Regions from separate parts of the Lentilactobacillus curieae genome, predicted to be linked through region 1. Evidence: predicted binding sites of a transcription regulator. Region 1 holds the regulator's gene; each other region holds the start of a gene.
What was found. Region 1 encodes NrdR, which represses ribonucleotide reductase genes. Its sites were predicted from a motif close to ACACNATATATNGTGT; they were not measured.

Region 1 (2,208 bases):
TATCTGCTACCAACACGCTAAGTCGCTTTGTATCAACTTGGTTTGTCTTTAAATCAACTGCCTTTAAAATCAACTTGCTCATGTTGATTTCATCAATGTCATACAAAAGATGTTCAGCAATAATTGGATTGTATGCCGCCTTCACACTTTCAATGTCAACGAATGATGTGCGTAACATTTCTAATAATAGGTCAAAATCAAATGGGTGCTCTTTTAAATCTTGCTGATTTGCAGATAATTTATTTGTGGTAATTTGTTGATTTTTAACTGAAGCAACCTCAGCAGACGGCTGATCAATTACAGACTTAGGAACTGAAAAAACATCCAATAGCGATGCTGAAATGTTTTCAGCTTGTTTTGCTTGCTCTCTAGGGGCATCAACCCGACCTACCAATTGCTTAAAAGTTCGCTCACCGACTGTACCTAACAGTAGAGTTGTTAGTAAGTCCGTCTTGAGAAACTCAACAGAAGAAAGTGGTAGTTGCACAGAAAATTCAAAAAGCGACTCATTTGTCTTGAAAGTTGCCATTAGATCAACAGCCTCTAACTTTCTTCGAGCAGTTTGAATTGACTCTAACGATAGGCTAAGCGAGGACTGAATCTCGTAGAATGAATGAACCCGGTAAGTGTGTTGGTCAGACCTAGCAACACCAAACAAAAATGTGTATAACGAAAAAGCGTTTGCGCCAATCAAAGGTAAATACAAATTGGTAAGAACGCTTAAATTTAATTCCTGATTACCATTTTGGTTAGATGCCACAAACCGACTGTCAGGAGACAGCTTTTCTTCGCTTAACATTTATTTATCACCACTGTTTTTTGAATCGGTTGGGTTGCCGCTTGTTTTTTCCATCATTTCTTTTAACTCTTTATAAAAAACAGACATATCTTTAAATTGGCGATACACAGAGGCAAACCTGATGTAGGCAATTTGGTCAAGTGAGGCCAAATCCTCCATCACATATTCACCAATTTCAGTACTTGTGACTTCGCTATCACCGGTTGAACGCAATTTATTCTCAACTTTGTCAACCAAGTCTGTGATTGCATTCATAGACACAGGCCGCTTTTCTGCGGACCTAACGATTCCCTTCATCAACTTTTCGCGGTTAAATTCTTCACGGTTCCCGTTCTTTTTGATGACCAATAATGGGGTAGCTTCTACTCGTTCAAATGTCGTAAACCTAAAGCCACAACTTTCACATTCTCGCCGTCTTCTAATTACCCGACCATCGTCCGTTGGCCGACTGTCAACAACCTTTGATCCATTGTGACCACAATGAGGACACTGCATGAACGTTCACTCCTTAAAATTCTTCGTTTCTTAACCAGTCATCGATTTGGAGTTTAGTCAAATCGAATTCTTTTGAATTATAAATTATTACATCAGCTAAATCTCGTTTCGTTTCTAATGACCATTGACTATTGATTCTAGCCATTGCATCAGTGATAGATAGCTGGTTTCGATTAATCAATCTTGAAAGCTGCTTTACGGGGTCAGTATAAACAACCACCGTTTCATCAACTATACTATTATAACCATTTTCAAACAATGTTGGAGCGTCTAACACCACCATTTTTTGGTCTTTCAACTCATTAATCTGACGGTAAATTTCACTACCAATAAACGGGTTGATCACCCTGACTAATCTTTTTAACTCACTATCTGAGCTAAAGACGGTTTGCGCCAGCTTTTTGCGGTCTAACTCGCCGTTTACATCAAGAAAATCTTCACCAAATTCAGAAATGATGGCAACTAATCCCTCATGACCTTTAGCCTCAACCATTTTGGTAACAATGTCAGCATCAATTATTGGGATTCCAAATGTCTTTAAATAGTTTGATACCTGGGTTTTTCCTGTGGCGATTCCACCCGTTAAACCAACAATTTTTGACAAACGATCACTCCTCAGTTAGTACCTGACAATTAGGACAAAAATGCGTTCCCCGTTGAGCCAACTTAATCTTCACGATTGGGGTACCGCAGCGCAAACAAGGTTCTCCCTCACGTCCGTAAACATTCAACTGATTCTGAAAACTGCCGGCTTCACCATATGCGTTGGAGTAAGAGTGGACGGTTGTTCCGTGACCAGCAATTGCCTTTTGCAGTTCCAGAATAATGTTGCTTCTTAATTCCTTTAATTCAGCAATCGTTAATGAGTTTGCAGGCCTCTCAGGATGAATTTTACTCATCCATAACACTTCATC
Region 2 (2,208 bases), 580 kb from region 1:
CGCCATTGATCCACAACATGGCATTCAACGAACTAGGATTAAATTCAGTCTACCTTGCCTTTGACGTTCAAACTGCCGAAATTGAACCAATTTTCAAATCAATGAGAGCAATGGAAATTGGTGGCTTTAACCTTTCAATGCCGTTTAAGCAAACTGTGTTACCCCATCTAGATTCATTATCTGATACCGCCAGAAAGTTGGGGGCTGTCAATACGGTGGTCAATGACCACGGCTTTTTGACTGGATACAGCACCGATGGGGACGGTTTTATTGCAGCGCTTGCTCATGAGAATGTCGATGTTATTGGCAAACATGTAACGGTCCTTGGTGCTGGGGGAGCGGCAAAGTCGATCGTTTTGGCTTTGGTAAAGGCGAATTCCGGCAAGGTTACCGTGTTTAAACGAAATAATGATTCGTTTGCCGAAGTTAAGAAAGAAATGACTGGTTGGGGTGACCAAGTATCAGTTGTTCCTTTTGATGACGAAGCTGCCTTAGAGAATGCTATTAAGGATTCAGACATTGTCGTTAACGGGACTAATGTTGGAATGGCGGGTGATAATCACTTCCCATTAACACCCAGTCAGTTAGCAAATCTGCATCCTGATCAGGTAGTTTTTGATGCAATTTATTTTCCTTTAGTGACCCCGCTGTTAGAAGTAGCTAAGCAAAAAGGCTGTCACGTGATGAACGGGACTGGAATGCTAGTTTTTCAAGCAGCAGCAGCGTTCAAACTTTGGACAGGAATGAATATGCCAATTGATTCTGTGATGAATGCTGTCAAAAAAGAGGTTGCTAACCGACAAAAATAAGCTGGTTTATTATTGATTTTCTCTGTATAATTTTAATTCGTGCCGTTTGTTATTCTTAAATTTGGATCAATCAAAGATTGACTTTGAATTCAGATGGATATACTATATATAGTGTTGTTTTTCAAATACGACACTATATATAGTTATAAGGCTGCAGCCCAATTAAATATTGGGAGTGAGAGAATTGGATAATTTAGCATCAACAAGCGAACGACACAATTTAGTTACATACTTTAAGTGGTTGGCACAGCAGGTAAAGGGCTGGCCGCAACAAAACTACTACTTATTCTGGTTTTCAATGGGTTTACAAATCATGACGTTGGTTTCTAACCCAATCACACCAGTAGCATTCATTACATTTATCGGGACAACCCTTGGGGTATTATGTATTTTATCAATCAACGCAGCTAAGGCTGTGAACGGTTGGTTAGGAATTTTATCAGCAATCTGCTTTATTTATGCGGGTTGGACTGCAAAAAATTACCTATCAATTTTTGAACAAGTTGCATACGTGGCAACATTGGATTTGCCAGTGTTGTTATCTGTAAAGACTTGGAATGATAACACTGTTAATAATTTACGGAAGTTTGGTTTGAAGCAGTGGATTATTGCCATTGTTGGGACGGTAATTGTCTACTTTGTATCTGGCTGGGCAATTGGCGCATTCACCAATGATCCTCGTCCATATGTTGATGCCTTAAGCTTTGCTGTTAGTTTAACGGCCGGCATTATGTGTTTCATGAGATACAGTAACCAATACTTTTGGTGGTTGTTCTCAGGAATTTTCCAATTGATTCTTTGGGGAATTACATTTAGTCAAGGCGATGCAACTTTAGCCATGGCTGTGAACTCAGCAGTTTACGTGGTTAATGATATTTTGGCATTTACAGTTAGCCCATGGTTCAACTCAGGTAGAAGAAAAAAGGGCCTTTCAGAAATTAAATAATCATAGTAGTGGTCGCATCCAATCGAAATCAAATTGGATACGACTGCTTTTTTATTAGGAACGTTGACTATCTTTATAAATGGTCGCACAATTATTAAACATAAAAATTTGGCAGTGAAAGGAATCCATCATGGCAAAATATAATTTTTTGAATCCATTTAAATTAGAAAATAAGGGAATCACTCTTAAAAATCGTGTTGTTATTCCACCAATGACTGAACGAATGGCGATGGAAGACGGAACGGTTTCTAAAGATGAACTTGATTATTATCAACAACGTGCTGGTCAAGCGGGGATGTTTATTAGTGCGGTTGCCAATGTAAATCCGCTAGGCAAAGGGTTTGAAGGGGAACTTAGTATTGCGGATGATAAATTTGTTCCTAGGCTCTCTGAATTGGCGGCTGCTATGAAAACTGGTGGTTCAAAAGCGATTATCCAAATCTTCAGTGCGGG
Region 3 (2,208 bases), 990 kb from region 1:
TGACCTTGTGATGAGAACAGGGTGTTGATCTCATACTCTAATGCTTGCATAGCATCGTAGATGTCTTTTTTAGTCTTACTCTTGGCGTACTCTTCCCGCTTATCTTCTGGAACCCATTTTTCAGCATCTCTTAAATGTTTCTTGTAGTTTAGTTCTGCGAATGGTGCCAATAGTTCATCTGCACGATCAGCTGAGCAACCACCGTATTGACTTGATGCCACATTGGCAATTATTTGTGACATTTGAGCAGTTGCGGTTTGAATAGATTTTGGTGACGCAACATCAGCGTTTCCAATTTTAAACCCGTTCGTGAGCATTTCCTTAAAATCAACTAAACAGCAGTTAGTCATTTCAGTTAATGGGGAGTAGTCGAGATCATGGTAATGAATATCACCGCGTAAATGGGCCTTAGCGACCGTTTGTGGCATCATTGTTAGTCCAAGTGACTTACCGACCATCCCGGCAGTTAAATCGCGTCGGGTGCTAAAAACGTCACTGTCTTTATTCGCGTTTTCATGAACAATTGTGTCAGAATTGTTGAAGAATTGATTCAGTTTAGTTTTGGGATCAGTAATCCGTTCAAAAGAAGCAACATCATTTTGTCTATATGTAGTATATTGGTTTAGTAGGTCATTTTGACCAGCGACTTCTAAGGCTTGTTTAAAAATTTCCCGGATTTTATCAGTAGTGATTGTCGCAGTTCCCTCAATTGCTGAGAGAATAGTTGCGTAAAGGCTAGCCTTTAGTTCGGAATCATCTGTTAACTCATCCAGAACTAAGCTAATTTTGTAGGGATAGAATTTAGTCTTTTCCCCATCGGCCTTGATTACAGTGGTTGAGTTTAATAATTTATCTTCGATTTCTTGAGTAGAAGTTATATTCTTAATTACATCCATATCCAGCGCCCCTTTTTGAAATGTCTGAGATTATTGTATGGTTTTGTGAAACACATTTCAACCATATATTGTGTGCTATTTAATCAAAAACACAACATATAGTATGTAAAAAGCGGCTCAGAATGCTATATTCTGAGCCGCTTTCATATTTAAATATTTATTTTAACTAATTGTTACATTTTTAGGTGATAGTGATTTTACAGTATCAAAAGCAGTAAATAGAGGAGTTTGATGGCTTAATGCGGCCAAAATTAGTTGGCGGTCGCTAGTGGTGTCATCAGATGTTGCCAAGACGAATGCTAGGTCATCAGGCCAGTCCATTCCGTGTGAATATTCAATAACTTTAAATCCATTGTTGGTTAATTCGGAAACCGTTTCAGCATTGTTACCATCGGTTTGCGAAACAATTATGTTTTGGGCTGATGAATCAGAATCGTAGTGATAACTGTCAAACAAAGCTTTGTGATAGGCTTCTTCAAAAGTATCGCCTGAGCCAATATCTTCTCCTGTTGACTTCATTTCAGGGCTAAGAGCGGTCGGAGCATCAGGGAGTTTTGCGAATGAAAATACCGGTGCCTTAACAAACACTTTGTCTGGTTCTGGATAAAGTCCTGCATTCAAACCAAGATCCGCTAATGATTTACCTAAAATTAGGTGAGTTGCTAGCTGAGCTAAATGCATTTTAGTAATCTTGCTCATGAATGGCACCGTTCTTGATGCCCGAGGGTTAACTTCAATGACGTAGACATCATCGGCAACGATAAACTGAATGTTCATCATTCCCACTGCATGAACTTGTTTTCCAATCTTTGTAGCCACTGCAACAATTTTTGTCTTTTGTTCATCCGTTAGGTGCTGTGGTGGGTACATTGCAACAGAGTCTCCTGAGTGGACTCCAGATCCCTCTAAATGTTCCATAATTCCTGGAACAAATACGTCTTTGCCGTCACTTAGAATATCGACTTCGCATTCAATCCCCTTAATGTATTGATCAATTAGGATGGGTTGACCATGACTCGCCTTAAGTGCAGGTCCTAAGTAATCGTTTAATTCGCCTTCGTTATCAACAACGGCCATTCCTCGACCACCAAGAACGAAACTTGGACGAACTAAGACTGGATAACCAAGCTTTTTGGCGATTCCTTTCGCTTCTTCGGCTGACATTGCAGTCATTCCCTTTGGATGAGAAATGTTTTGACTGATCAATAGATCTTCGAATTGTGGCGGTTTTCAGTTTGTTCAATTCCCTTAAGGGATGTACCCAGAATCTTAACTCCACGCTTGGTAAGTTCTTCAGTCAAGTTAATTGCAG

Region 2: a site for NrdR is predicted at 909-924, ahead of pnuC (nicotinamide riboside transporter PnuC). Genes of this name have one in related genera too.
Region 3: a site for NrdR is predicted at 986-1,001, ahead of nrdD (anaerobic ribonucleoside-triphosphate reductase). Genes of this name have one in related genera too.

What each region holds. Positions count from the first base shown of each region.
Region 1 covers NZ_CP018906.1:1,757,205-1,759,412, reverse strand. Annotated here, with positions in the region: gene PL11_RS08500 (DnaD domain protein) at 1-799, opposite strand, end outside; gene nrdR (transcriptional regulator NrdR) at 800-1,294, opposite strand; gene coaE (dephospho-CoA kinase) at 1,308-1,898, opposite strand; gene mutM (DNA-formamidopyrimidine glycosylase) at 1,903-2,208, opposite strand, start outside.
Region 2 covers NZ_CP018906.1:239,953-242,160, reverse strand. Annotated here, with positions in the region: gene PL11_RS01365 (shikimate dehydrogenase) at 1-809, shown strand, start outside; gene pnuC (nicotinamide riboside transporter PnuC) at 994-1,755, shown strand; gene PL11_RS01355 (NADH-dependent flavin oxidoreductase) at 1,886-2,208, shown strand, end outside.
Region 3 covers NZ_CP018906.1:766,916-769,123, reverse strand. Annotated here, with positions in the region: gene nrdD (anaerobic ribonucleoside-triphosphate reductase) at 1-896, opposite strand, end outside; partial or broken gene carB (carbamoyl-phosphate synthase large subunit) at 1,059-2,208, opposite strand, start outside.